2 regions of the Candidatus Berkiella cookevillensis genome follow, and region 2 is predicted to be linked to the other one. Evidence: riboswitches for the same ligand, from Rfam matches in the RefSeq annotation. Region 2 holds a riboswitch; the other holds the start of a gene.

Region 1 (15,743 bases), 230 kb from region 2:
CAAAAAAGTGCTAGTTCAGGGAAATAAGTGAAATATTGGGTTTCATAATCATTTGCAAGCTCAGAGACCGTTTTTGTTGCAACAATTGACATAGGTGTGGTTCCATTATCTATAGAAGGATTGGCAAAAGCAGGGGGTATCATTAATAAGAGTAAATAAGATAGTTTTTTCATTTTTGTAATATTCTCAATTCTCAATTTTTAGTTTTTTAAAGATTGCTAAGCGCTTGTTTTAAATCATCAATTAGATCGTCTGACTCTTCAATGCCAACAGAGAAGCGTAGTAAACCATCATCAATGCCTAATAATTTTCTTTGTTGTGGTGATACCGTTGCATGCGTCATCAGTGCGGGGTGTTCAATGAGCGATTCAACGCCACCCAGAGATTCTGCTAAGGTAAATAATTGTAAGCGACCTAATAATTTTTTAACTTGCTCGATATTAAAATTAAAGTTGGCACTTATCATGCCACCAAAACCACGCATTTGTGTGCGTGCCACATCATGATGGAGATGATTTTTTAAACCTGGATAGTGAATTTGCTTTACACAAGGTTGAGTGTGGAGAAAATCAACAATTTTTTCAGCATTTTTACAATGTTCCTCCATGCGTATACCCAGTGTTTTTAGCGAGCGGAGCAATAAAAAACAGTCCATCGGAGAGGGTACAGCGCCCATTGCATTTTGATAAAATCTTAAATTTTCAGCTAAAGTATCCTCTTTAACAATCAAGGCACCACCTACGACATCTGAATGTCCTCCGATGTATTTTGTTGTAGAATGACAAACGCCATCAGCACCACATTCTAAAGGGTTTTGTAAATAAGGTGTTGCAAAAGTATTGTCAATAAATACATAAGCTTTGGAGGCATATTTTGATTTTATTTCACATATTTGAGCAATATCTGTTATTTTGAGCATTGGATTGGAAGGTGTTTCCACCCAAATTAACTGCGTGTTTGGTTTCAAAGCATTTTTAAATGCTGTTGCATCTGAACAGTCGACCTGGCTAAAAGTGATCCCTTTTTCTGCAAATACTTTCGCAAATAATCGTACTGTGCCACCATATACGTCATCCCCAATCACCACATGTGAATTGGGCGCTAAACTTTGCAAAAGTGTTGCTAAGGCTGCGCATCCTGATGAGAAGCATAAACCGTGTGTACCCCCCTCTAAAGAAGCAAGCGCTGTTTCTAGATAGCTGCGGTTAGGATTGCTTGAGCGACTGTATTCAAAATCACCGATTGGTTTTGCGGGTTCGCGCTGTTTATAGGTGGTACTCAGATAAATCGGTGGCATCACTGCGCCGGTTGCATCTCCTGAAAACCCTGCATGGATTGCTCTTGTTTTAAATTTATATTTTTTATCCATTCATTTTTCTCATCATATATTCAATCATGTCGATTTTTGAAATAATACCCACGAGTTTTTCTTTGTCGACCACAATAGCAACTTGCTCTTGATCAAAAATTTTATTGAGATTCATGAGTGAGCTATTGGGAGATACAATGCCTTTTAAAGGTTGTGCCACTTCGTGTGCGAGAGACTCATAGCGAATATCGCCTGCTTGTAACTTATGGAGAATGTCAATTTCATGCACAATGGCCATCGGTTTATTGTTTTCATCAACAATGGGCATTTGTGAAATACCATTGTTTTTGAGTTTAGTAATCAAGTCTTTGACTGTTTCATTGACTCTTGCCGTGAGCAAGGCTTGGTTTTGTGTTTGCATGAGATCATAGACGGAGCCGAGTTCATTGCCTGTATTTGAAAATCCATGATCTTTCATCCATGCATCATTTAAAAATTTAGAGATATAGCGACTACCAGAATCTGTTAATACCGTGATGACCGTTTTTCCAGGCCCCAGCCTTTTAGCAACTTGTAGTGCGCCAAATACAATGGCACCTGAAGAGCCACCACAAAATAAGCCCTCTTCACGAATCAAGCGTCGTGCTGTGACAAAGGCTTCTTTATCATTGGTTTGTATCATTTCATCAACAACGGAAAAATCTAAGGCCTCACATAAGATATCTTCGCCAATGCCTTCTACTTTATAGATCTGAGGTTCAACTAATTTTTTTGTATAAAAATAATCGTAATGTATTGAGCCAATTGGATCGACGCCGATGATTTTAATATCTTTGTTTTTTTCTTTGAGATAGCGACCAACACCAGAAATAGTACCTCCTGTTCCGGTACCGGCGACAAAGGCATCAAATTTTCCTTTGGTTTGTTGCCATAATTCTTTGCCGGTTGAATGGTAATGTGCATCAATGTTTTCTTTACAGTGATATTGGTTGACGTAGAATGCATTGGGTAATTCTTGTGCAATCCTTTTGGCTGTATTGACATAATGATCGGGTGAGTCGCCTGCTACATCTGTAGGGGTTACCACGACTTCTGCACCAAAAGATTTGATCATGTTGATTTTTTCCAGGCTCATTTTATCAGGCATGGTAAAAATGCATCGATAGCCTTTCACTGCGGCAACCATTGCCAGCGCAAGCCCGGTATTACCAGAGGTATTTTCAACAATGATACCACCAGGTTTAAGTTTGCCAGCTTTTTCCGCTTGTTCGATAATGTAATGAGCAATTCTATCTTTAATGGAACCACTTGGATTTAGAAATTCGCATTTTACGAGAATCGTTGCGCTCTTACTATCAACGACTTTGTTTAATTTTACGAGTGGGGTGGAACCGATACATTCCAGGATGTTGCTTTTATATTCCATTATATTGCTCTGCTTGAATGTGCGTGGGTTTTATATATACCAAGATCTGGGGCAAATTCATAGGCTCAGGGCAGTGCACAATGCATTGTCCTGAGAGTTGGTCAACTTATTTTGTGGGGGTGAGATTAAATCTTGGAATAGCTTTCTTTGAAATGCGAAGTGGAGATAATGGTAGGGGCTTAGGTCTTTCTTTTTCTGCTGTGAAGAGCGGAGTGAATAATTGGGGTAAAGAAGATGATAAACCGAAATCATCAGTATTTTCTTTTTGAGGTGTTGTATTCGCTTGTGATTGTAGCATTTTATTAAGTGCATTGCTGGTAGAGCGCAGTGGCGTATTAAATTGAGTGGGTGAGAGGGGTATCATTCTGTCAGGTTGATAGAAGCGTCGTTTTGGTGCTTTTGAAGGCGACAGCAAACCTTGTGGAGACAGTAGCACGGTTTGTGCAGCAAGTGGTGTTGTGGCTTGAAAAGTATCCAATAGTATTTTTTCAACAATTTTAACTTCTGATAAACAAATTGTATTGAGCGTCAATGCATCAAAGGTAAATTTTACATGGCGCTTATAATCTGCGCCTGCCCCATCTTTGATTTCAACGGACAAGCTCTCTAAAAGTCTTATTTTTTCGTAGCCATTTACCCACTTTGGATAGAAACTCAAATAAAGGGTATCAGGATGCCCTTTGCTGCGTAGAATTTTTTTAATGACAGGATTGAGTAATTCCATTTCAGCATTACAAAATTTTGTTGCTAAGCCTAAGTTGTTAAGAAATTGAGCTTTATTACCTTTCATGGAGTGAGAAACAAAATGTGTCCAATGCACAGAACGAGGTTCAACAACGATGCCCGCTGCTTTTAATGCTTTTCGCGCTGAGATTTCCATGATTTCATCTTGTGTGGGTGAACGCACAGGCTCACCATCACGTTTCGCTTTTGTCTTTTCTTTTGCTGCTTGACGAATATCATTTAAGGTAATGGGCGTATCTATGATTGCATCTAGGGAGCCTTGAGGAATATCGAGTTCTTCCAGAGCAACATCAGGAAAGAGAGGAACGGCTAATCGCTCTGTCTTTACTTTATCTTTAGGCAAATAGATGGAAACTTCTTGGTTTTGAATTTGAATAACACGTGAGGCAATGAGTTTAGTTTTTCCTTGTGGGGTTACTAAAAACCGGCTTGTAATACGGTTTGGGGTAGAAGCTTGATAATCAGGCGATTTTAATATTTGTGTTTTAGCATCCGGTGTAAAAGTTACTTGAGTGCCTCTTACAGCGGCTTTTTTTGCATCAGGTGTGCTCGCGCCCATGAGCTGAATAGTGCCGCGTGCTGATGATTCAAAATCTACATTTTTTCTGCGTCTATTTTGGCGTGGATTATATGCCGCATCAGCTTTTCTGGCGGCTTTGCTCTTTTTGCGTTTTTTTCTACGCTTTTTAGTGGTTTTTTCTTGAACTTGCGTTGTCGTTTGTTCATTCTCAGATCTGAGAAACTCGTCGTCAGAGGTATCAGTAAAGTTCAACATCTTTGTAGCTACAACAAAAGAGGGGAGATAGATAAGCGCCCATTATAGTGAAAGGAGACATCCTATACAAGATTAGTTGTCTGGGAGACTAAAATTTGCAGCAATGGGGAATTGTCTACCCATACCAAAAGCGCGACGTTGTATGCGTATAATGGGGGGGGCTTGTTTGCGCTTGAACTCTGCTAAATCAACCTGACGATGTACCGCTTGAATGCTTTCTTTAGAAAGTGGCGCAATTTGTGAATGATACGCTGCTTTTGGCTTAGGGGACAATAAATCGCCCTCTAAATATAAGCGTAAAATAGGATCCAATATTTCATAAGGTAGCAAATTATCGCTGTCCTTTTGATTGGGCGCTAATTCTGCGCTAGGCTCTTTCTCAATAATCGTGTGTGGTATTAAATTATCGTGTATTTCATTAATATAATGTGATAAAGCATATACTTCTGTTTTATATAAATCTCCAATGATATTTAAACCACCCACCATATCACCATAGAGTGTTGTATAACCAACACTGAGTTCACTTTTGTTTCCTGTGGATAAGACCAAAGAGCCGTATTGATTTGAATACTGCATAAGTATTCGACCACGGATGCGGGCTTGAATATTTTGTTCTGTCAAAGGATTTGGCAAAACATTAAAGTTCTTGGAAAATTGTGTGCAGGCGAGCTTAAACTCTTCTTCAATCGAGACAATGTGTAATTTAATATTGAGTCTTTCGCACAAGGCAATGGCATCTGAAATACTGTGCTCACTTGAATAGCGGCTTGGCATGGCTAAAGCAATTACTTTGTCAGCGCCTAATGCTAAGGTTGCAAGAGCGCAGGTTAGTGCAGAATCAATACCGCCTGATAGCCCAATCACCACACTGTTGAAACCACATTTTGTGACATAATCCTTCAAACCCAGCTGTGTTTGTGCATAAAATAATGCCACGTCTGAAAGTGGTTGTTTTAAGAGACTGTGTCTAGTATGCATGAGACATTTATTTTCAAGAGAAACAATACCACAATCCTCTGCAAATGCAGCGAGAGAATCCATGACTTGACCATCTGCGTGTAAGCAAAAACTTGCGCCATCAAACACCAGATCATCATTGCCGCCCACTTGGTTGCAAAAAATGAGAGGGGCTTTTAATATTTGAGCAACAGAAGCAAATTGTGTGATTCGTTCTTGCTGTTTGCCAATATTGCTGGGAGAAGCATTGATAGAAATGACAATATCTAGCGCCTTTTCTTGTAAGAGCGCAATGGGATCTCGTTTACAAGCTATGTCAGTCTCTGTTTGCCAGCCATCTTCACAGATCAAAAAGCCTAAGTTGAATCCCTTGAAATGGAAATACCCTGCTTCTTCTCCAGGAGAAAAATGTCTTGCTTCATCAAATATGTTATAAACAGGCAGTAACATTTTGTGATATTGATAGCGTATCGCACCTTGGTGAATAAAAGCCAAACTGTTATAAAAAGTTTTATTTTTGTGTCGATTGGTGTGTGGCGCGGAGTGTATTAAGCCAATGATAATGGCAATATCTATATGCTCACTTGCCATGATGAGTTTATTGACAAAATAATTTTGGGTTTCAACAAAACCAGGTCGCTCAATCAGATCTTTAGGATAATACCCGGATAGCGCTAATTCTGAAAATACAATGATGTCAGCATTTTGCACATTTTTATGTACAGCATCTATTATTTTTTGATAATTATTTTCAAAATCACCGATTTTAAAATTTAATTGGCAAACAGCTATTTTCATACGAGGCTCTTGAGCTTAAGTTCTTTTTTTAAGTAGTTAAGGCGTTGTTCATTTGTAGAAACTATTTTTCCAGGTGTGTCTGGATATTTGATAACAGCCGTGCCATTCACTTCTGTCATTTTGATCACAATATCCAAAGCAGCGAGTCCCACATCATTCATTAAATGAGTGCCAATACCAAACATCGGCTTTGCTCGCTTTTTTATATAATGATAAATATGAATTGCTTTAGCGATGGTTAGACTGTCACTAAAAACAAGACATTTTTCTTGTGCATCAATATGCATTTTTTGATAATGGGCTAATATTTTATCTGTCCAGAGCAGAGGATCCCCTGAATCATGACGAAGACCGCTAAATCGCTGACTCAAATCATGATTGAATTCGGTTAAGAACTGATCGACTCCCAGCGCATCCGTGAGTGCTATACCCAGCGCACCATGATATTCTTTCAACCAAACAGAGAGCGCTAATGCTTGAGAGTGTTTAATATCTGTGGCTAGTACTTGAAAAGCTTGTAGATATTCATGTGCCATCGTACCGATTGGGTTTAATCCAAGAGAATGAGCAAAAGCAAGATTGCTGGTACCAGCAAGACAGTGAGGCAATGCTTCTTGTAACGTTAGCAATACTTCTCTTTGCCATTCTTTGCTAAAGCGGCGCCTTGTACCAAAATCAGAGAAAGAAAAATCATAGTCTGTTGTATGATGCTTTATTTCTGTTATCTTGGATTGTAATCGTGCTCTTCCTTCGCTTAAAGAGTAATTGGGATAGTGCTTTTTGTAATAGCATTCACTAATGATCGCCAGTAATGGAACTTCAAATAAAATCGTATCTAGCCATGAGCCTTCAATGTGTATGCTTAAACTTGCTGTCTTTTGAATCGTTACTTGCTTGGGGTCGAGCTTGAGATTTTTTAAATAATGTATGAAATCTTCCGTGAAAAAGGGAAGATTCTTGAGATAATTGGCTTCTTGGGGCGTGAGTTGTAATTCACAAAACAGTTCCAGTTGCCTTTGAATATCGGCAATGAGTGTTGTTAAATCAATATTCTTACGGCAGGTAAATTCATAGCACGCAGTGACGGGCTTAAGCTGATGAAAAATGCATTGCATCATTGTGAATTTATATAAATCTGTATCTAGCAAAGAAGTAATCATAGGGCTAGACATCATTTTCTCGAGCTGCATAATTGTGTAGAAGAGGAGATGAGTATTGCGCCCTTTTGTTCCATAAGCTTAATGGCTTCTTGGGTTGTATGGGGGGATAAACCTCTGCAAGCACCTAAATTCAAAATGGTTTTAAAGCCTGCATGCAATAGTTGTAAAACGCTTGTTTTGACGCAATAATCTGTGGCCAGACCACCGACAATAACAGTGGTAATTTGATGCGCTATTAAAAATTCTATCAGCCCTGTACTCATGCGCTCGTGGATATCATGGTAGCACGCACCATAAGGGTGCATATCTGGCTCTACGCCTTTCCAGACAAAATAATCATAGTCTTGAGGATGAGGTAAACCTTCAATGAGTTTAAATCCTAAGCTACCAGGCACGCAATGTTGAGGCCATCGTACATCCACATTTTGATATCCTGAGATAGCTGAGAGTGTAGGTTGGTTTTGATTTGCTAACCAAACCGGATTTGCAGGATGTGCATCTTTTGTTCCTATTCTTAATTGTGCAAAAGTGCCTTGCTGATTGAGTTCATGGACAATTTCATGGCCCAAAGGGATGGGTAGCTCATTTGGGCAAATGGGCGTAAAGCTGTTTTGGGCATCCACATCTAAACTGGCAATATGGATTTTAGATTCTAATTCAAGCATGGTATTTCTCTTGACTTAGTGGCACACTGACACTAACATAATAATCTAATAATATAGTTATTTTGTCAAGTGTTTTGCATCGCATGCTTTTTTAATCAATTGATTTAATTAATAATAAGAGGGCTACGCTATGAAGCAGGTTGGTGTGTTAGGTGCGAGCTTTAATCCCCCTACTTTAGGTCACAAAAATGTGATTCTACAGTCTTTAGATGTTTTTGATCTCGTTATTCTGGTTCCGAGCTTAAAGCACCCCTTTAATAAAAAACTGGTCTCCAGCATACATCGGGTGGCTATGCTCAAAAGATGTATTGATGCTTTACCTGAAGTCTATCGCGCTAAAACAATGTTAATGAATGTTGAAGCCATGTTATTAGCCAACAGTCAGCAGCAATATATTTATACTTTTGATGTATTACAGAAATTACAGCGTTATTTTGAAATTATAGGTGAACCAGTCGCATTGCGATTTATTATGGGGCCTGATAATGCACAAAACAGCGTTTGGAAGAAATTTTATAAGCATGCAGAAATTGATAAACGCTGGCCACCTTTTGTTGTTAAGGAAAGTATAAAAGTCCACAGTGAGCAGGCGAGAACTTTAATAAAAACCTTAAGCCATAAACCCCACGAATTGAAAAATGCATTAAAACCTTTTTTAGAAGAGTCAATCATTCATTATATTCTTCAAAATAACTTATATGTTGAGTAGTGGCACTATGAGCAAGTCTAACTTACAAGTCTCTTTAGAAATTGTGCTCTTTTCACTCATTGCTGAAAAGTTACATGTCTATGTTCAAAATTGTGCTACGGCGCCTTATATTGATAAATATTGTTTGCCACATGGTGATATTTTATTTACAGAAGACAACACCATTGAAGAAGCCATTATGCGTACGCTTAAGGCATTACAATTTAAAAGCTTGTCTTATATAGAGCAAGTTAAAACCATTGGTGGTATAGCGCGTGATCCAAGAGGATGGTCTTTGGCGGTTGTGTATTATGGGTTTGTGGCTGTTGATAAAATGATTGATAGTACAAATATACAATGGATAGCCATTGACGACTTGCAAGCCAATGATTTTGCTTTTGATCATGCTTTGATTGTGCAAGAGAGTCATCAACGCCTTAAAAGTAAAGCTTTATATACTTCTTTGCCTGCATTTTTACTCCCAGAAGAGTTTACCCTTACTGATTTGCAAAAGGCATATGAAGCGGTGTTGGATTGTAAAATTGAAAAGAAATCCTTTCGTCGCAGAATGCTGGACGCGCATATTTTGGCAGAGACAGAAAAGGTGAGAAGAGCAAACCATAGACCTGCTCAAGTGTATCAGTTGATTGATCAAACGCCGCATATATTTAATCGCATCATAGAAGGGGCGCGGCATTAAATTAAAAAAAAGTCCATTGTTAAGCGCTGACTGGCATTAATGAGCGTAGCGAATGATTTTTTCCTCTACCAATTTTGGGCTACGGGATGCACACATTTTCTTTAAATAGTAGGATATATTGTGTCATGCCAGCGCAGGCTCATATGCGTCAACTTAAGGAATTTCTGGGGTTTGATATAGAATATTGCTGCCTATTCTTTGTTCGCAAAGCGAACATTTTCTCACTTTGTAAAGGGAGACGCTCGTGCAGCGTAGCTGCGACGAGCAGAGGGATTTAGCTTTTTGAACTTAGCTCCCAGCATAAATCCCCCTTGCGCACTTGTCAGTGCGCGTCCCCCTTCAAAAAGTGGGATTTTTTATTCGCTACGCTCATCTGGATAATTTCTGCCAATGAACGAAGTGAATAATTTTCTTCCCTTGATAACAAGGGAAGAGGCTTGCTTTAGCAAGCAGATGGATTTTTTTTGAATTGAATAATGATATATGGCACTCAATGATATGGTTTAGGAAGCTAAGTCCTTAAATTTGGTTTAAGCTTCTCTTCAGCTAATCCCTTTAATAGAATCCTCTGGTTGATTGAATACCAAGAGTTTTTGTATTGCAAAATTTGCAATAAATAAGCCAAACAGTGCTATTAATTTGCTGGCGTATACATTGGCTCCAAAATAAACAAGGCTTTGAATAAAGGCATATGAAAATACAAGATTGACAACACAAAGCAGCGCATATTTCAGTGCTTCAAATCTAAGATTTGCTTTGGACTTAAAGACCAATTCTTTATTGAAGAGGAAGTTACAGGTGCCAGAGAATAGTCTGGCAAGGGACTCGCTGACAAGTATATTGCCTGAGAGAAAGAAGGCTAATGAGAATGCTAAAAAATCGATAAGTCCACTGATTGCTGCAAAGACAAGGAAGCGCAAGAAGACAAAATAGATTTTTAAGGAATCAATCACAGGGTTAAAGTGTGAGCCTCTGTTCTGATCATTGTAAACGGTTTTAATAGTAAGTTCTTTCATAGTGAGGTTTTGTTTGGTTGCTTTGATCAACATGTCTAGCTCAAATTCATATCCATTGCTGGGTGTCTTTAATAAAGTTTTTAAGAAGGCGCTTGGAATGGCTCTTAAACCCGTTTGTGTGTCTTGTAGTGATTGTTGAATCAGTAATCTAAAGATTAATTTTGTTAGGTTATTACCGATGCGGCTTTTCCAGGGCACATCTTTGTCAAAGGCTCTTGCACCTAAGTAAAGAGATTGTGGATCTTTGCTAAAAGCAGTTGCAAGATTCATAATATCTTCAGGCAGATGTTGTCCATCCGCATCTGCGGTTAATACGCCGCGATGCGTGCTATCAAAATGAGTTAGAAAATGATTAAAGGCCGTTTTGAGTGCTTGTCCCTTGCCTAGGTTAACTGCATGTTCTAAAACAGTTACCTGAGGCAGCTTTTTTAAATGCGTAAAAATAGGGGCACATTTTTTATCTGACCCATCATTGACAATGAGGATCTTTAACGATGCATTTTTTAACAATGCTTCGACGAGCGTAATCAATTTTTGTTCCGGTTGATAAGCCGGTATTATGATGATGGGATACATAATTCTTCACTTACAACATTTAATGAAGTTTCAGATTGAGGTATTTCAACTTTTAATGAGAATTTCTCAGGTGATAGAAAATGATGCACATACTTGTTAAATTCATGATTAAACATGTGATCGGGAAATTTTATCTTATCAGAAAATACAGTGCCAATTGGAATATGCCTTCCTGTGCGAGTGACTATTTTGTCAAAATATTTGAAAAAAGCGTATGCATTATACTGATTTTTAAAGAGAACCTGCTTGTCAGATAAATCATCTGTAAAGTTGAGTTGATAAAATAATTTTGTTTCATCTTGGCTATTTTTTTCAACATGGAACAGATTTTTATTTTCTATCTTTAAAGAGGCTAAAAAGTTATATGCATTTTGACAATCTTCTTTGGTTGCAAAAAAAGCATGTCCATCATGTGTCATATGTTGTTCTACTGCCACAGGCTTTAATCGCATGGCTTTTAAGAACGCTAGAGGATCCTTCTGACGATACAGTACCCATGGTTTTTCATGGTTTGTATTCATTTGTGACAGGCCGTTGTGCACAATGATTTCATCATTGGGGAAATGCTCGGTAATAAGTGCTAGTATTTTATCAATAGTTTGCAACCCATGCAGTATTTCAGCGGTAATGCCGTCTGCCCCTTCTTTCCAATGGTGATGTTGAATATGAGCCAATGAATTTAAAAATAAAATAGAGCATCTAGGATTAAAGCGTCGTTTATATTTGATAAATAATAAGGTTGAGACATAGTCAAAAAATGAAATAAAAATATAAGGTTTTTTGCCACGCTTTAAGAGTGAGCCAAGCAAGCTAAGACAAGATGCGAATATCTTGGTTCCTTGGCCTGATGTAAATATAAAATGAAAGAGCTTGAGTGCTTGAGAAAATAGCGTACTTATTTTTAAGCTTCTATAGTTTTTGGATACATAACGAGGTAAATCCAGCAAATTGTTTAAGTCTTTTGGGTAAGCGTTTTCGCTAAACGTCCAAGGATCTGGTAAGAAAAATTGCACATTTTCTTTATTACGCCGTGCCCCATTCATGACACCCCAAATTCCGGTTGTAATATTATGATCGCTTAAGATTTCCCAGCTTTGAGCACATTGTAAATCAGGCAGGTCACCAAGATGTTTGATCTTATGTTTTTGGCTTTGTGTGCCAGTATGAATCGAGACCCACTGCACCCATGGTTCTAGGTAGCCGCTGTTGTAGCGATCATTGGTTTTATAATGCGCGCGATGTTTATTAAGTAACTTGCTTATATTAGGTAAGGAGTGTGCTTTAACAGCAGCTGTTAACAAATCAGTATTGAATTCATTGAGTTCTATGATTAAAACATTTTCTTTTGGGGGGCTACTCTCTTCCATAAAAAACCTTTGTTAGTTAATAAACAACATCATGTGCTTTTTAAGGCATATCATAACGTGCAATATAGGTGAAAGCCATGTGTTGTGACTATAAAATAAAATGCATTGCTGTGTGTCTTGATGTGGCTTTGTTTGACATTTTCTGTATTTTCTTTATAGTAAATTTTTTCACCAGGGGTGCTTTTTATCACGTGATAAAAGGCTGAGAAATACCCTTAAAACCTGCTCTGGTTAATGCCTGCGGAGGGAGAGTGATGTTGAACGATAGCGCTTTTGATTTCATAGGTTCTTCTTGATTGATTAAGTGTTGTAGATTCTACATTCATTTTTTTTTCTGCAATTTATTGAGGAAAGAAAATGAACAAAGAAATAAATAAAAATTTTTACAAGCTGATGCTTGTTACCCACCGACAAGATTGCCCTCTTGAGCAATATCTTATTTTTATAAAACGCTGTGTTGCTTTTGGCATTACGACTGTTCAATTGCGCGAAAAAAATGCGAGCCATCGCTTTTTAATTGAATTTGCTGCAAGGCTCAAAGAAATTTTAGATCCTCTCAATATTCCATTGATCATCAATGATCGCCTTGATGTGGCACTTGCAAGCAATGCTTGTGGTGTTCATTTAGGACAATCAGATGGTTCTGTTTTGCATGCTCGGGCAATGTTAGGAGCACATAAAATAATAGGCACTTCTATCAACTCAATTGAAAGGCTCAAAGCTGCCAATGATTTGCCTATTGATTATATTGGGATGGGTGCTATTTTCAGGACAAAAACGAAGCATAATGTCGTTAGACATTGGGGGGCGCAAGGACTGAATCAAGCTGCAAAATTAGCTCGTCATCCTATTGTTGCTATCGGCGGGATTACAACGAAGAACGTTGCTGATGTTTTGAAAAATGGTGCAAATGGCATTGCAGTGATCAGTGCTATTCATGATGCAAGTGATGCGCGAGAGGTAACGCAACAATTGCGTAAAAGTATTGATCTTAGATGTGATGGAAAATAAGATGCGGCATAAATGTTTGTCGATAGCTGGTTTTGATGGTTCAGGTGGCGCAGGCATTCAAGCAGATTTAAAAACCTTTTCTGCTTTTGGATGCTATGGTATGAGCGTTTTAACGGCATTGCCTGTGCAAAATACAATCGGTGTCAGGCGTTGTTATACTCTGCCATTGCAATGCATTGAAGAGCAGATGCATGCTATTTTTGAAGATATTGTACCTTGTAGTATTAAGATTGGTATGCTCTTTTCAGTGGAAATTATTCAATTGATTGCGCATTTTTTGGAAAAATATGCGAAAGATATTCCAATTGTTTTAGATCCGGTAATGCTGGCTAAGAGTGGAGATGCATTATTGCAAGTGGATGCCATCGATGCTTTGAAACAATATATTATACCATTATCCACAATCGTGACGCCGAATTTACCAGAGGCTCATGAACTCACTGGGTGCATGGGGGAGATGCCTGTGGTTGCCAATGTTTTGCTGTCTTTAGGTGCAAGCGCTGTTTTGCTCAAAGGTGGACATACTCAGGATGAGCATGCAAATGATTTCTATCTTGATAATACAGGAAAGTATCTTTGGCTAAAGAGTCAACGTCTCATATCCAATAATACACATGGCACAGGTTGCACACTGTCTGCGGCGATAGCCTCTTGTTTGGCCTTAGGTAAAGATTTACCAAGCAGTTGCCAGATAGCAAAGCATTATTTATTTCATGCATTACAAGCCGCACAGCTAAATTCTGTTGGCAAAGGGCATGGACCTGTGCATCACTTTTATCATATTTGGCCAACACTACAATGGTAGATTTTTGAGAATTCTGTATATTTAGGGAAGCAGTGTTTATCTATGTAGGTAGTTTTCTAAATATTTGTTGTCGTGACATACTAATAAGCTACAATTTACAGCCAGGATAGAAGATAATAGACAATATCCTTCTTTGGCTACAAACAGGAAGTTTCATGCAATCACTTTTATCTTATGGCTCACAAGAATTCTTATCAAAACCACTTTGGATGTGGGTTATCTTTTTGTCGATTGTTTTGGTGCTGATTGCGCTCGATTTAGGTGTTTTTAATCGTAAAGATAAAGAAATTGATATTAAAACAAGTCTACGAATGTATGCATGTTATTTTTCAATTGGTCTAGGCTTTGGCGGATGGATATGGTGGTACTTAGGACAAGCTGCCGCCTTTACTTATTGGACAGGGTTTGTTGTTGAACAAACTTTATCGATGGACAACATCTTTGTGATGTCGATGATTTTCACTTATTTTTCTATTCCGCGACAATATCAGCATCGGGTCTTGTTTTATGGGATCTTAGGGGTGATTGTTTTAAGAGGTACGATGATTGCCCTAGGTACTGTCATTGTAAGCCAGTTTCAATGGGTACTTTATTTGTTTGCACTGTTTTTGATATTTACTGGACTTAAAATGCTCGTCAAGCAAGGTGGGGAAACAGATATATCAAAAAATCCAATATTACGGTATTTAAGTAAAACTTCTTGGGTTACGTCAAAGATACATGGGCATAGTTTTTTTGTTAGAGAACAGAACCCTAAAACAGGTAAATTAGAGCTTTATATTACGCCTTTATTTGTAGCATTGATTATGATTGAAATTGCAGATGTTATTTTTGCGGTTGATTCTATTCCTGCTATTTTTTCGATTACCACAGATCCTTATTTAATATATACCAGTAATATTTTTGCAATCTTAGGGTTGCGCTCTTTGTATTTTGCATTGGCAGCAATGCTGAGTTATTTTGTGTATTTGCAGTTTACCTTAGCAATTATATTGATGTTTATAGGCTCAAAAATCTTTATCACAGAAGTGTTTGGTCTCGTAAAATTTCCGCCCATCGTATCGTTTCTGGTTACAGTAGGTATATTGCTGATAGGGATCATTCTGTCTATTGTAAAAGGCAGAAAGAAATAGCTGGTTTAATTGCTAATATTTGCTTGTTATGGAGAAAGGCTATTGCGCAATTGGTTTAAGAAATATGTGCCTTCTAAAACGATTAAAAATCATGAGGGTTTAAGTTGGATAAAAAACCGACTACATGATAGTAGTTTATGGCATCTGAATCGTCATTCAGTGGCGCGTGGCGTAGCAATCGGATTGTTTGTTGCTTTTATTCCATTACCCTTACAAATGCTTTTGGCTGCTGTGCTTTCTGTTTTTACCAGATCGAATTTACCTATTGCAGTTGCCTTAACTTGGGTTACCAATCCCATTACGTTCTTTCCTATTAATTATTTCATTTATAGGGTAGGTAAATGGGTCTTGAATGATCCAGTTACTACTTTCGTGATGAAAGATTTTGATTGGGAAGGAAAACATTGGAGTGAAATAGGATCTCACTTTCTGCATTGGTTGGAGAGTATGAGCGTCGCATTTTTAGTTGGCTTGCCCATTGTTGCTATTACTTTATCGATTTTAGGATACATTTTAATTCATGTTATCTGGAAAATGAGTGCTTATTATCGATGGTATCAACGAAAAAAACGTATTGAACGTAAGAAGAAATTGCGCCGTACAGGGCGCG
Region 2 (15,743 bases):
ACGCTGGACTATCAAACACCTGATAGTGTAGAAAGAGCCGTATTAGCTGCGTAGTTCGGTGTCCACTGAATGGGGGGCAGGTCACTCATCCTCAAAACGAATTTCTGTGATACCTAATGAATGCATGCTGTATTTCCCTAATAATGATGTATAAACTTAAATCCCAAATTCTTGCTGAATGGTAACAGCGAGTTTTTCATAGGCATTGTTAAACAAAGGTTCTCCATGTGCGCTAAGAAGATGTTTGAAAGTCAGTAGTTTCAATCCTGCAAAATCTTGGGCTTGAATGTTGCATGCTTGTTGCCATATTTTTGAAATGGTTGCCATACCCAAAAATCCTAATTTCTCATATAATTTTCCAGTTTCTTCACTAAAAAACTTATCAACCGTGATCCAATTTTTTATGCTATCGCACGTGATGAGAATGCCACCTTCTCGGTTTATATGTAGAATTGCTTCAGGGTGAATGGAGGTTTTAAAGACGAATAAAGAGCAATCTGGGAATGGCATTTTACCATTAGTGATAAGCTCGTTGTTGGTGAATTTGTTATTTTCATGTTTCACTCCCTTCAAGGCCCATAGCTTTGCTGAATATCTATCAAGATAAAATGCATCGTGCCTACCATGAAATACCCCTATTCTAACTACGTTGGCAATGTGACCTAATTTCTCAAGTGCTGCAAGGCCCTCATCGTTTAATCTAACCGTGTTGATAAGCGTTAACTCGTTGGCATTCTTCACTACTACCATGTTGCAGCTATGCTGTAGTTTTGTGCCTTCATGGGTAGTAAGATTAGTCCCCATTACAAAAAATATATTGGGAAAAACTTCTTTAAGATCACCATGTGGCCACGCAGGAGAATATTGAGTCACTTATGTACCTTTTTGTATTGATTGCTATATTCTATACATTGTTCAAAGATTCTTAAATTTCAAACTAATCAAGGCTCTGAAAGCTTGTGCCATTAGCTTCATATCGCAATCGACTCCGCCAAATTAATAAATGATATAATTTCTCTTGCAGTTTTAAGCAATGGGACATTATATTTTTCTAATAATTTATAATGCCAATCATATTTTGCATGCGTTGCACCGACAAAAACTATCACTTACTTCTGGCAGCATGCAATCAATCTCAGTATTCAGTTTTGCTTTTCAATAATCAATTTATTATCAGAATTTTTCTCTACTAAAAGAGTTTTTTTATATTTACTACTTTCTTCGCATAGTAAAATAAGTTTTATCACGTTTAATGCTTCATCAGGTTGTACTGGTGAATTCACTCCATTGTTGATAGCATTCTTCAGATGCTTGAAAAATTGTATATAACAACCCTTCGAAGAAGGAACAATTTCACTGACTACTTTTCCATTTTTTAAAGTAACTAATTTTCCATAAAACTGTTCAAATTCTTTCCCAAAATCAATATCCTCTGGTGACTTGCCTTCAATGAGCGCTTGTTCCTGTGGATCCTGACCAAATTTTATAAATGACCCAGTGGTTCCATGAATCTCATATTTAGGTCCTGGAAAAAGACAAATGGAGCTGGAGGAAAGGCGAATTTGTAATTTGTTTTCGTAAATAAATCGAATGTCAAAAAAATCAATAGCATTTGCATGACTTCTTTGAACCGCAAGTTCAGCATTAAGAAATTTTGGCATACCAAAGAGGTTCAGGGCTTGGTCAATCAGATGTGCCCCTAAATCCCACAGCGTCCCAGAGCCAACATCGTTAGACTCTTTCCAGCGATGAGGTTTGGGTTCAGGGCGATAACGATCATAACGTATGTTAAAAGAACTAATTTTTCCTAACACGCCTAAGCTAATGATATTCTTTACACTTAGAAAATCACTATCCCAACGCCGATTATGATAGATTGCCAAGATCTTATTATTTCTCTTTGCAATCTCGATCAATTCTTGTCCCTCAAGCAAAGTTAATACGAATGGTTTTTCAAGAAGTACATGTTTAGAGAATAATAAAGCCTTCTTAGCTAAGTGATAATGTGTTGAATTTGGTGTTGTAATGATCACTAAATCTATTTTTGACGATTCAAATAGATTGTCTATATTCTCTTGAGACACAATTTGTGCTTTGGGGAAAACTGACTTTATCTCTTCTTCCCTGGTTGAAACCACATGCGTCACTTCAAAACCAGGCACCGCTTTTAAAAAAGGGGCGTGAAATTTCGATCCTGAAAAGCCAAAACCAATGAGCGCAGTTTTAATAGCCATATATGAAATAGTCTGAGAATGAAATGACACCAATCTAATATGAATGGAGGTATACCTCAAGTAGTCAGTTAGCTATTCTATTTGTATCAATCAATTCGTGGCTCTACCATTCATGAATTCAGCGTATTCATATTTTAAACGGGGTTATAGAATTTTTTCACGAGACAAAGGTATTGCACAGGCTTTCTTGAACTATGTCGAAGATATAAATGGATTTTTGACTGAGTGAGAAGATGCAAGCATTAAGGTAAAAACTAATCATTTACAGAGTGGTCTTGAGACCTTAATGCCAACTGCTTTAATGGTTGAATAAATATTAATTAGGGCGAAATTTCTTAATAGCTTCTTCCTGATCCTTTAAACGATGAACGCCGGCATAGAGTCCAGCTGCGTAAGCAGAGTAATTTTGGGGTGAATAACTTTTCCAATTCAAAAAGCTATTGAAATATCCCTTCCAATGCTTTGCATTTTGACCAACGATTAAACATTCTTTTATTGATTCATCATTAGGGATTTTGTTTTCTTTTAATTCTTGCAGTTTATTATAGCCAACTTTAAATAAAAATCGTTCACGAAAATATGAAATAGTGGCTCCTACATTAACGCCACCGACGAAAAGAACAACAGCTGAAAGTAAGCCTTTTAGTATACCAAATCCAGGTAAAAAGAGAGTGCTTAAGCCTACTACGCCAAATACTATTCCTGTCCAAAGAGGCCAATCGAATTTATATTTTGAAAGATATCTTTTGTTTCGATATATAATTCGCGCTAATAAATTTTCTTGTTGATGATTTAAGAAAGGTGTAGGCTTATTTATTAAGCCCCAAAAATAACAGTCTTGCAAATGGCGACATTTTAGGAGTTCTTTTAACATAAAGGATTTTAATGTTGCAAGCTTTAGATCTGCTTCACTAACACCCTCAGAAAGTCTAAATTTTAAGAATATAATCTTTTTAGCGTTATAAAAAGCAGGATCATCAAAACGAAAGTTATTTTTACGAGTCTTTTTAGTATTATCATTGCCGTAGAAAATAACTTCTATCTGAGTATGGTCAAGAAGTGCTCGAGAGTTGCTTGTTAAATGCATATCTAATCTTTTTCTTGCCTGTTCGTCAAAGCCATTCCCAAGATTATTTATTTTTAGCAAATTTTTATTTTCCAATAACGCATTGACTAAAGCTATTCTATCCGCAGGATTTGTTTGCGCATTGTCCTGCTCAGTAATCGTAAATTCAGTGGTTACTCGCGCTAAATCAAGATTGAAAGGCATTTGCAAAGTTCCTATTTTCTAATAAATATTGAGCGTTCTATGAGCTCAGAAAGACTATAGTTAGAAGCCTGTATTGTCAAGATTTATGTGTTTGATCAACCCATCCAAACCGCTTTGAGTCTGTGTTTATATTTATTAAAGGATGTAATTACTCTTTTTATATACCCACAACAGATGATTCTTACCCGTAAAGGGTACAATGTCGGTTAGGCGGCAAGCGTTCGAGCAATAGGAGTGTATACAAAATACATGACTATTGTGAGATACGCGAAGCCAACAACACCGAAGAATCATCTGTGAAGGGTATATTCACGGTTATAGCTAGACTCGCTAATAAGCGAGTATTAAGAAATCCATTTAGGTATGTATTTTTGTATAATGATAGTACGGTTAAACATCAAACCTGAGGAAAAGACAAAACAATGGATGAAATATTAAATTTTTGGTTCGATTATGAACATGAAAAGGCACCTATTTATAATCGTAAAATATGGTGGGTCAAAGATCAAAAAGTAGATAATATTCTTAGGGAAAAATTTGGCTTGCTGAGGGAAAAAGCAATAAAAGGCGAATTAGATGATTGTTTAGAATTGCCAAAAGGCACATTAGCTTATATTATTTTAATCGATCAATTTTCTCGCAATCTCTTTAGAGATACACCGAAAATGTTTGAATATGATGCTTTAGCACTGAGCGCTGCTAAAAGAGCTTTAAAGCAGGGGCTGGATAAGACATTGACTTTAACAGAGCGGGTTTTTATGTACTTGCCTTTAGAGCATTCTGAAAATATGAATGATCAAAATGAAAGTGTTGCTTTGTTTGAGCAGCTGTTAAATGAAACACCAGAGCAGTATAAATCTATTGCAGCGTTATTTTTGAATTATGCTAGAGATCATCGGTTGATTATAGAAAAATTTCAGCGCTTCCCCCATCGCAATAAAACATTATCTCGTGAAAGTACAAGCGCGGAGATTGAATTTTTAGCAAGCCATCCAGGCTATTAATACTGATGTATTACCTTAAATAAGAAGAAAAAATGCAGCTATTTATTTTAACACCATTTAATCCAAAGTGGCCCACTGCAGAATTTAAAAAATTAGATTCTATTATTGTGCGTGCTGTTTCTGAAACCAAGGCACGAGATTTAGTAAATTCGGTTACTTTTAATAGTGAAAAATCAAAAATAGGCAAACAGATCCATAACCCTTGGAAAAATAGATCTTTCTCAAAATGTGAGATATATCAAGGTACAGATTTTAGTAAAGAAGGTAAGGCTGAGGTTTTAGCACCCCTTGAATTAAATGAATATTTTAAGAAATTGAGAAAATAGCTTAGCTCATCTTTTTAAATTTTGGTTCTTAGATTATAAGCTGCTTTTTCGCGTTTCTAAAAAATTGATCAATCGAAAGGTTAAAGATTCTTTGGCTGCATTGGGTGGGCATACCGCATAGACACCAAGTGATTGGATGGACCATGCGGGTAGTGGTTCTATGAGCAAGCCCTGACGTATATCTTCTTCGACCAGAAATGAGGGAGGGGTGGCAAGCCCTAATCCTGCAGTAGCAAATTGGCAAATAGCATCTAGATTATCAACAATCATTCTTGGTTTAAAATTGATTTGAAACTGTTTGCCTGTTTTATTGACTAAGGTTCTTTGATCGGGGCGTGTTTTAAGTCCGATCCAATCCCAATTTATAAGATCTTGGGGTTTGCGTGGATGTTTTCTGCTCTGCATGTAACTTGGTGCGACAATAAGTGTTCGTTTCATTTCAAAAAGCTTTTTCGCTTTTAATGTGTCGTTTTTTAAATCCCCAATACGTATCGCAAGATCAATACCTTCTCGAATTAAGTCTTGCTGCAGATCAGTGAAGCTAATTGATAATGTGATTTTAGGAAAAGTTTTGGCAAAAAGAGCGAGATCTTTAATCAATGAACTTCGAGTGAGAACAGCTGGCACAGTAATAATTAATTTACCAGAAGGCTCAGATGATTTTTGAGTAATGATATTAAGCCCATTCTCTGCGGCTTGTACCATTTTCTGAACAGAAAAGAATAATTGTTCACCTTCTTGGGTAAGAGAAAGACTTCGCGTAGAGCGATAAAGTAAGGTAACCCCTAATCGTTCCTCGAGTTGAGAAATGTGGTGGCTGACGACAGAGGGGGACAGCTTTAATTCTTTTGCTCCATTGCGAAAGGAGCCTGCTTCTACTGTCTTGGCAAAGATTGCAAGTGCACGTAACTCATCAATCATTATTTAATCCAATCGAACAATTAGTTCTAATAATAGCATCTAATAAATTTTTATTATATATGCTACTCTGTTTTTTTTTAAAAATACCGCAATATTCAATTATTTTATATTTGGAGATAAAAAATATGTCAAATAGAATTCAGATAGTAAATGTAGAAGATGTTCTGCCAGACATGGAACCAGCAGCGCAGCGTGAATTGTTACAATCATTTATACCTGTGCGTAACAATAGAAGAAATATGAGAGGAGATATTGGAAATCTTCTGGAAAATCAAGAGAATGAGCAAGAAAATCAAGAAAATGTGTTAGAAAGATCTATTCCCGCGCGTTTACTTGCGTTTTTGCATTTGCGTAACCCAAATATTAGTATACATCCTCAGCCTCAAGATCCAACGCCTCGTACTAGCGCTTCAAGAGAGCGAAGAAGAAATAGATAAAATACAGGACAGCCACAATAAGTTGCTTGATCCGAAGATTTTAAGCTAGAATTTCTTTCAGTAACAAGGAAGTTTATTTTAGCTTATGGCCTTAGCTCGTTCAGAACAAATCGATTTAAATGCAACGCTGTATTATCACGTCATGAATCGAAGGCTTAAAAGGTACTCATTCAAATCTTAGTTCAATATTTCATCCGTTAATCGCATCATAGATTATTTACAATCAAAGTCATCAATGATGAGGCACAATTGCTAATCATTATTCAATTATTGCATTTTTTTAACTGTGGCCGTCTAATTTTCCTTTGATTTTATGTGAATTTTTAGTTTGGATGTTCTAATTTTGGATATCTTAATGATGGCTGTCCTGATTTGCAAAAGTTAACTAACTTGCTATTTTTGCGGGTTTTAAAGGCTTCACGCCACTTTTTTGCTGGCTTTAATTTGATATAATCATCTTTTTATTTGCAATAAGCACGATCATGCGTACAAAAATTATCAATAAATGTATATCTGTCTCTGTTTTTTGTTTAGCGCTCATTTCTCCAATCATGCTAAGTGCCACTTCCTTGCCTTCACCTAATGATAAAACAGCAACAGCATTAAAACCAAAATTAAATAGTGAACGTATTGAGCATTTCTTTGGTAACTATGGTGTGGAAACCATTAATGCATGTAGTGATATTTTCCCAGATAGCCGTATATCAAATTTATATTCGATGCATGATAAACAGAAAATCACGAGAACTTTTGCGGTTGTTGATTATGTTTCTCCCATTCCTGAACTATTACGTGCTGTGCATGATCAAAAGATTCAGTCTGGTGAATCTATTGGAAGAGCCTTGAAAAATGCTGGTTGGGAAATCCTAAAAACACCTATTTATTTTGGAGAAATAAATTTATCTGCCCCTGCAATGAAATGGATGCATGAGGCAAAGAGAAGCAAAGGCACTGCCTATATCTATCAATTATCGGTATACAACAAAGAGCATCCAAATTACATTTCATATTGCACAATTTCAGAAATATATAGTCCACAATACTTAACCAAAGAGTGGATGAAAGCACTCTATGGAGATGAGGCGTATTTTGAACATGATGATGACGATCTTTTTGTGAAAATGACACTACAAAAAGTAGAAAATTGTTTGAATAAATTACCAATTTCAAATTAGATGCTCCACATTGAGTAGAGAACTTTTATTGTTAACTAGGGTTATTGTATGAGCGCATCTGGGCCTAGAGCATTTTTTTTTAATATATATCTTGCTGGAGACCCTAAGGTTGGTAAGAAGCATCTCATACAAAGGATGGTAGAGGGACAATATAGTGAAATTTTAGCGGATGATTTCGCACAAGGTCAGATGCATGTGCATAAAGATATTAGATTGTGTTTTCATTTTGTTCCATCGGAAGGTATTAGTAGAGTGAATGCCCTTTTGTATCCAAAGGGTATGCATGCTGTACTTTTGGTCGTCGATCCTTGTGATAAAGCATCCGTGCAAAATGCAGAATTTTGGTTGAATGATACAAATAGATATATAGGAGATACAGCCTATAAAATGCTGCTTATTGCTAAATCTGACATCTCAGAAGTAGAGTGGCAGGTAAAAAAATCAGAATTAGGTATATTGGCTTCAACGCTTAGATTACCTGCGATAGAGATCTCTGCAAAAAATGGAGAGCATATTGAATTTTTAATTTCGCACATGATTGATGAATGTAAGAAATATTATGGCATAGCAGAAATGCTGCCGCATTTTAAACTCGTCAACAAGAAATCAAAAAAAACACTTGCAGAATCTTCAGAAGAAATTATGGCTGATAGAGGTATTTGTCCAGAAATTATACAAATATTGCAAACACGCTATGATAAATTAGCACTTAAATTTCAAGATGTAAATTTTGATTCGTTGGGTACATTAGATAGTTTATTATCATCTAAGAAAGAATCGACAAAACTTTCTCGTTTTGTTGCATTACATATGATTTTAACCAAAGCACGTGCCATAAATGCAACTGGCACAAATACGCTTAGAATGAAAATCTCGGATGTTGTTTCATCTATTTTCATAGATTTAAATGAGAATGATAAAGAGGCATTTCGTAAAAGCACATCCAGTATCAGTTCTGGTAATTTTGGCAGATTTAAGAACAGTCAATTTGGCAAGATGATGCAGAAAATTAATCAATACTATTTAGAAGATTTAGATCCATTAGGATTTGAAGATTTTTCTAGAGAAACTATATCAAAAAAATACTATAAATTAAGCTAAAAGCCTAGTTTTTAAGAAATGAGAAGAATATGACTGAATTGATTGCTCGAAATAATGCAATATATTTTGAAAGTGCTAAGGCTTATCCTTTTGATCACCGAGGTGTAAAGTGGGCAAGTGCAGAATCTCAACGTATCAGATTTGAAGTATTGTGTGAAATTGCAGAGAATTTTTTTAAATCTTCAATCTTAGATGTGGGTTGTGGCCTAGGCCACTTGATTGATTATTTGCAAAGTAATCAATTTAGTGGTGTGTACAAAGGTATTGATACCGTTGATCAAATGGTTCTTCAGGCCAAAAAGCGTTATCCGCTATTTAATTTTGAAACCAACGATCTAGATGCAATGAAGGATGTTGCATATGATTATGTTATTGCCAGTGGCATTTTTACATTTGTAAACTGGTCTTCGATGCAAAATACAATTGAGAAATTATTTTTATGTTCCAAAAAAGGAGTTGCTTTTAATAGTTTGAGTGCTTTATCAATAGAAAAAGAATCTGAGATATTTTATCCAGATCCAATCAAAGTTTTTGAATTTTGTAAAAAAATCACTTCGAATGTAGTATTAAGACAAGACTACATGCCACATGATTTCACCATTTACCTGTATCACTAGCCTAAGATATCTGCATAAACTAACAAACTGTATATCTACTGCCCCTCTTTAAAACTTTAATAAATCCTTTAAATGACGATATAAGTATTAAGTACAGTTTTATGGAGAAAAGGCAGTATGGGCAATCGTAATATTCCTGATCATGATGAGCGAACAGAAAGCCATCATTATCATAAAGAAGAAACAGGCCATGATCATGATCATGAGCGTGAAAAAAGGCGTGATAGAGAGCGCGAGAGTGTGCGTAAAGAACGAGATCGCCAAAATGCAACAACACCTAAAAAAAGATAAATCCACAATCTTTTTTAATCAGCATCCTATTTTCTAGCCACTTATGATGAGCGGTTTTATTTTGAAAAACTGTATAATAATACAGTTTTTCTTGTGCGCTTGATAATTTTTATTCTATAAGATATTTGATGGTAATCATTATATTAGCTAATATTTTCAGTTGTTTTTAAATATATCCTTTCTTTTTTATATTAGGCTTCGTTAAGATATCAATTAACTTGAAATAACTTTTGAGGTGCAGAAATGGCAGCAAGAGGACCACATGATTTAAGCAATAATGAAATTCTACACATGGTGAGAGATATTATTGGACAAATAGAAAATAATGAAGAATTATTGAATATACGCGGTATATTAAGGGTTGCTGGCAGCCACGATGCTGCTCAAACAATATTGGAAACAGGGAAAGTCCCGCCTATTACAAGTGAAAATATCCATACTATCGTTGATGTTCTAAAACGAAGTTTGTCACTCATGACAACAAGAATCCCCTCTATAGACACGACAGGACTAGCCACACTGCAAGCGATTGCTGCGAATGTGTCGGATCAAGAAACTTCAAAAATAGCATTAGCAAATGCATTTCAAGACTTTGTTGATAATTTAGCGAGGAGTAATGACATAGATAAAGAGTCATTAGGAGAAATTTTGCATAACTATATGCATTTGGGAAAAGTTATTTCTCAATATGAAGCAACAAATAAGATGACTACAAACAATTGCGCAATTGTGATTGGCCCTAGAATGAATGAAGTTTTAAATTTAGTCCCCATCCCTGCTGCAGGTGATCCCGCTTTGGTGATGAGTGCTGCAGCAAAAGCAAGTTTAGTGAATGATGCGATTCGTATTGGCATTGAATCTGGTAATTATGATGTACATTTTGATCAAAAATATGCTGAAGTAAAATTCAATTCCCGTCAAAGAATGATAACTGCAGTTGAAAGCCAAACTGAAAAAACTGGGGCATCTTTAGAAAAATTGATGACATTACTTGAGAAAATTACTGGGGAAATAAAACAAACGGAGCGTAGTTTAGATACATTGAAAAACCAGAAAGACCAATTAAAAGGAAGAGGCGGACTGCTTCATAAGAAAACGCCCGAAGAGAAGAAATTTTTAGCACAAACGAGAGCAGCACTCCTTAGAGAGCAAGAACATTATAAAAGTTTATCAGAACGATTAGACGCGCTACATAGAGATATAGAAGATTTTGAAAAGAGCCGTATAAAATTTGACCATACTCGTTCAGAATTAACGGCTTCTATGAGGCGTTTGGAACATTATTTGCCATCCAGTCCCTCAACAACAGATTCTGATACGACAGTATCGGATGATGAGTTTGCAATGATAGAAAATACGGAGCGTGCCTTTATGCCATCTGTCGGAGTAACCACGACGACAACAGCAATTGTGCCCGATCCAGATAAAGAACGAGAATTGTCATCCGAAGATCGCTCGCCACCTCGAACACCTCGCTCTTCACAATAGAGAACATGCACAATAAACCTTCTCCCTGAGCTTTTAAGCTTCAGGAGAGGGTTTGCTTTTTTCTTGTGTGATAAGATTTTTTCTCAAAAAATAGAAAACGGAATTCTTTGCAAAGCCATGCCGTTCGAATTCAATCTCAAAGCCCAGTTTTTGATAAAATCCGAGCGCTTCCCAATCCATCGTGTTCACAGTCATGAAATTACAATTCCGCTCTTTTGCATATTGTTCAGCTGCTTGCATTAATTTTGTACCATAGCCTTGTCCGCGTAAGAGTTCTGCAACCCAGAGTTGCCCAATGTATAAGCAGCCATATAAATTGTCGCCATTGCAGCCTCCTTGAATTTTTCCTTGTGCATCACGAATAAAAAAAGCAAAAAAGTCGATGACCTGCAGGCCTTTCATTTTCTGAGCATGCGTAGAAATGCCGTCACAGAGTACTTGGGTGTCTTGCTGAGAAGGGGAAGATTCAAAGGAAATTTGATAGGACATGATATTACCTTTAGTTTAACAACTAAGCATGAAATCCCGTATGGCTAGATAAATTATTTTATAATGGTTAAAATATCAAGCTTAGTTTAGTTATAAACGAGTTAATGAGGAGCTTATTATGGCAAAAGGTCAAGATAAGAAAAAAGAAGAAAAAAAGAAACCAACAAAAACTTTGAAAGAAAAGCGTCAAGCTAAAAAAGAAAAGAAAGAAGGCAAGTAAATCATTACTTGTATACCTGCCTTGTGTATAAGCGCGCCAAGGCAGGTATTTGTATAGATATCCTACTTAGTTGTTTCTCGTTGCTTAGTTTCTAGTGCCGTACAAGCAATTTCTCCCGCGCGTTTGCCAGAGAGCAGCATACCACCAAAGGTAGGTCCCATTCGTGGTAAGCCACATTTTTCTGATACAGCCATCCCAGAAATGATTAAGTTAGGAAATACCTCTCCTGTGCGTGCTACAATTTCTTTTTCAGAGGCTTCTACCCACAAGGGGCCCATCCCTTTAGATTCCAGCATTTGCCTTTTACCAAGCAATCGGCAAATAATCGCATCATGCCCTGTTGCATCGATGACGAGTTTAGATTCAATGATGATAGGATCTAAGCAAGTGATCATTCTGGGCAATTGTGTGACAGGCATAGAATTAATGACTAAGCCAGTTAATACTTTATTTTTAACAACAACATCTTCAACAATGGTCATATTCAAAAATGTAACACCTGCTTCACAAGCACCTCGTATTAAACCAGAAGCAAAAAAAGCGGAGTCTGCCACAAAAAGCCCTGGTTTATATTCTTTATAGGCAATATTCAATTCATCTAAAATCGCTTGAGCAGGGGCACGCAAAGTGACTTTATTCATTAAGTAGCCACCGATCCACATGCCGCCACCCAGATAATTATTTCTTTCTATGATGGTGACTTTATAGCCACGTTGTGCAAGATATCGACCTGCAACCAGTCCTGAGGGGCCTGCACCAGCGATAATCACATCTGATTCAACCGCTGAGTCAAGTTGAGCATGGTATTCATGGATAATAGCGCGTGTTATTTCTTTTTCATCGATCTGTGTAAACATCATTTGTTTCCTTGTACTGCAATGATTAAACGGGAGAGAAAAAACGGTTGGTATAGCACTCTGAGAGGGAGAGTTGAGCGTCTGTGATCTTTAGGCGCTGTGCATAATTTTTTACTTTTTGCCAATCTCTATCAACATTTTTTAAGTCTGAAGAGAAATAAGGATGCGTTGCCTGAAAAATTTTCTGATAAACAGGTCTATTTAAACTGGGTTTTGTCGCTATTAAACATTTCCACGCTTGCTCGGGATCTTTTTTTGTTACTTGTAACCCCTGTTGTAACGCTTGTAAAAAGCGATGAATCATTTGATGGTTGTCTTGTAAAAATGAATCATGTGCGATGACTTGAATAGAGCAAAAACAGCAACATCCTAATTGAGCCATTTCATCAATAGGCATTAAATAGGAAGGCATGCCCGCTGCTTCAAGTTCTATTTGTTGGAAGCTAGCAATACCAATTGCAGCATCAACGTGACCTGTTAAAATGGCTTGTGTGGCATCCATACCAACGCGTATAGCTTCATAGCAATTAATCGGAAAACCTGCTTCTTGTACAAGATTATCAATCATTATTTTTCCAAATTCACCCACATAACCAATGCGTTTATTTTGAATGTCTGCGATGTGTTTTATACGCTGCTTTAAAGGAGAAATAAGTCCTGTAGGCGGTTCATCTAATACAGTAGCGATAGATTGAATTGCATAACCGCGTGCGCGTGCAGCGAAACAATGTACCATGGCTTTTAGCCCTAATTTAATAGCACCCGTTCCGATGATTTTTGTGACATCGCTGGGATTGGTTGGTTCTATAATGGCAAGATCGATACCATATTTTTCAAAAAATCCCATTTCTTGAGCAACCACTAAAGGTGCGTGATAAGGATTTAGATACCAATTGAGTAAAAAAGGAACATGCATAAGCACCTCTTACTATTTTTGAGACAGTTTCTAATGAAAAAGAATTGAAGTAATATTTTGAAATGCAAAGCAAAAGAAAAAGCGATAGTCATGTGCGAAGACTATAATTGCTTGAAAATTTCAAAATAATAAGATGCGATCAACGATCGGGCATGTGGAATAAATAAGGTAAGTATTTAATAAGTGAAATTGATAAAAATAAAGCATAGTCAAACATTTCTCTTCCCTCCGCAGATATTATTCAGAGCAGGTTCAGCGGGTTCAATCAAATAAATTGATCATCTCAGCACAACTGTGCACCCCGAGAGTTTAAGCCATCGTTACAAATTGAAGTACTAATGGCTATCGTTTGAAAATTCTAGACATACTGTTAATAAAAGTAAAGCATCTATTGAAAAATAGTTTAGAGCTTTAATTTCTTATCTAGCTCTAAAGTAAGCTCTTCGACCTGTGGTACATTGTTATTTCTTGCTGCTTGTCCTGCTGCATAAATGGGATAATACCAAACAAGATCTTGTGTATAAGGCCTTTGTCCAGTCAGACTTGCATGCAAAGTTCGTATTTGGCCAGCATTTAAATTTCTTAATAGCGCGCTAAAATCTTGAAGTAAATAGGTTTCCAAAGTTCGACAATGTTGATCAACAGTGTTGCGATTAAATAGCGTCACGATATACCAAAGAGTGCTTGCGAGCCAAGAAGGTGTACTCACAAAAGAAGGAGATATGTTCACAGGGCGAAGCATCATTTCTTGTTCTGATGTTTTTGAGTAGAGTGGTGTGAGATCAGATCTATATTCAGCTCTGTATTGTTCAATAAAATGATATTGTGCTTTTGACAAAGAGATCTCAGGACGTTTTTCTCGCACAAAAGCAATTGCTTCCTCAGGCGTGTAATCAAGAAATTGCATGAGATAGCAAATAACCATAACGACACTGCGACCCCTACCTGCTTTGCAATGCACATAGGCGGTTTTTCCATTGTGAATGCATTGATGCATTTGTTCTACTGCAATACGAATTTGCTCTAATGGTACATCGCCGCCAAAATCACGCATTTTCACTTGCAAATGTGTGACATCTTTTTCTACCCAAAAGTGTGGTGATACGGGGGTGAGTGCAAGTAGCCCATTACCCTTTAACTCAAAATCTCCGCAACAAGAAACAACCAAGCCAAGCTTTCTGCTTTCTAGGAAGGATTCTTCCAATAATAAAGAGCCATGCTCCCAGTCTGCAATGGGGATTGCACCAAGCTTCAAACCGGGAATGATAGTAGACCACCAAGGTCGGTTATTTCTTAAAATAGGTAATATACGTGGGAGAACAGATACAGTGTAGAAAGTAAATCCATATTGAAATTTAGCAAAAAAAGAAGAATCAGATTCGGATTCAAGTGTTGTAGACCTTGCTGATGGTTGGCCTATGTATGGCACAATGGCATAAGAGGTTGCATCATTGCCTGTCTTTGTTTCTTCTGATTCTTTAGAAGTATTTGTGCCGTTTAGCATAGATATTACCTTCGATATTACCTTGAGTTAATTTTTACTATACCCTAATAGATCTTAGCAATGTGAGTCATCTGATTTTTAGTTGTTATTTAACTTTCATTATTCTTTGACACAAATACAATTTATTTAAACACTGGATAGGCTTGTAAAAAATATATGCTTGAATCTGTACGTAAAATTAAAAACAGCTCTGCGACTATCTTAAAAATTCATCGCTATCGAGCCTTTTCTGCTGTTGAACGCGCAGATAGTACCAATTATGTTGATACAACAGGCACAATAGAGCATTCAATTGTTATTACAAGCAATGAGCGTTATTTTGCATTGCTAAAGCGTTTAGGGGCAGGCGCTTATGGTGTGGTAAAAAAAGCACTTGATTTGCTCTCAGGACAGGCAGTTGTTGTGAAAATAGAGCGTGTTGATGATACAGTCGCTTATTGCCAAGATCTGTATTGCTCAAAACTGGGTTCACAAAAAATAGAAGAGACAGAAATTCAGTTAAAGCTAGAAAAAGCACGAGCTCAGATTGGGGAGGCAGTACAAGAGCAGCTCATGCTTGAGGAGCAAGTCAATAAAGCTTTGGGCAGATTTCATGGTTCTTTATACCGAAAAAATGCACAAGGTATGCGGAAGCGTTATTTGTTCATTGACTATGTAGACGCACAAAATCTCTATGAACAAAATCATATGCTTTCTTCATACCAAGAAAGTCTTGAGGTTGGATTGCAGGTTTTAGAAGCGCTGCAAAATTTACATGCGGTTGGTTATTATCATGGAGACTTAAATCTCTGGAATATCTTGTATTCAGCTGTTAAAACAGATGTTGCCCTCCCCTCCGTACACATCATTGATTTTGGATGCGCACTCAAAAATGAAATGGGAAAGCCAGCACA

What was found. Region 2 has a riboswitch for thiamine pyrophosphate ahead of CC99x_RS02680 (ABC transporter substrate-binding protein). Riboswitches for the same ligand answer to the same signal wherever they lie in the genome.
Region 1: another riboswitch for thiamine pyrophosphate. It lies ahead of thiE (thiamine phosphate synthase); the one in region 2 lies ahead of CC99x_RS02680 (ABC transporter substrate-binding protein).

What each region holds. Positions count from the first base shown of each region.
Region 1 covers NZ_LKHV02000001.1:361,255-376,997, forward strand. The annotation lists gene CC99x_RS01555 (DUF885 domain-containing protein) at 1-173, opposite strand, end outside; gene CC99x_RS01560 (trans-sulfuration enzyme family protein) at 209-1,369, opposite strand; gene CC99x_RS01565 (pyridoxal-phosphate dependent enzyme) at 1,362-2,735, opposite strand; gene CC99x_RS01570 (hypothetical protein) at 2,842-4,254, opposite strand; gene CC99x_RS01575 (NAD+ synthase) at 4,327-6,012, opposite strand; gene pncB (nicotinate phosphoribosyltransferase) at 6,009-7,187, opposite strand; gene CC99x_RS01585 (nicotinamidase) at 7,184-7,837, opposite strand; gene CC99x_RS01590 (adenylyltransferase/cytidyltransferase family protein) at 7,968-8,546, shown strand; gene CC99x_RS01595 (NUDIX hydrolase) at 8,554-9,225, shown strand; gene CC99x_RS01600 (bifunctional glycosyltransferase family 2/GtrA family protein) at 9,768-10,817, opposite strand; gene CC99x_RS01605 (hypothetical protein) at 10,799-12,184, opposite strand; TPP riboswitch at 12,348-12,451, shown strand; gene thiE (thiamine phosphate synthase) at 12,542-13,195, shown strand; gene thiD (bifunctional hydroxymethylpyrimidine kinase/phosphomethylpyrimidine kinase) at 13,197-14,000, shown strand; gene CC99x_RS01620 (TerC family protein) at 14,156-15,133, shown strand; gene CC99x_RS01625 (DUF2062 domain-containing protein) at 15,176-15,743, shown strand, end outside.
Region 2 covers NZ_LKHV02000001.1:595,637-611,379, forward strand. The annotation lists gene CC99x_RS02605 (IS3 family transposase) at 1-54, shown strand, start outside; gene CC99x_RS02610 (hypothetical protein) at 157-873, opposite strand; gene CC99x_RS02615 (Gfo/Idh/MocA family oxidoreductase) at 1,143-2,234, opposite strand; gene CC99x_RS02620 (hypothetical protein) at 2,551-3,504, opposite strand; gene CC99x_RS02625 (DUF924 family protein) at 3,927-4,508, shown strand; gene CC99x_RS02630 (hypothetical protein) at 4,541-4,834, shown strand; gene CC99x_RS02635 (LysR family transcriptional regulator) at 4,868-5,755, opposite strand; gene CC99x_RS02640 (hypothetical protein) at 5,881-6,192, shown strand; gene CC99x_RS02645 (hypothetical protein) at 6,675-7,367, shown strand; gene CC99x_RS02650 (P-loop NTPase family protein) at 7,416-8,468, shown strand; gene CC99x_RS02655 (methyltransferase domain-containing protein) at 8,498-9,085, shown strand; gene CC99x_RS02660 (hypothetical protein) at 9,203-9,376, shown strand; gene CC99x_RS02665 (RhoGAP domain-containing protein) at 9,620-10,864, shown strand; gene CC99x_RS02670 (GNAT family N-acetyltransferase) at 10,898-11,353, opposite strand; gene CC99x_RS02675 (sulfide-dependent adenosine diphosphate thiazole synthase) at 11,636-12,433, opposite strand; gene CC99x_RS02680 (ABC transporter substrate-binding protein) at 12,456-13,346, opposite strand; TPP riboswitch at 13,553-13,660, opposite strand; gene CC99x_RS02685 (dual specificity protein phosphatase family protein) at 13,750-14,850, opposite strand; gene CC99x_RS02690 (protein kinase domain-containing protein) at 15,007-15,743, shown strand, end outside.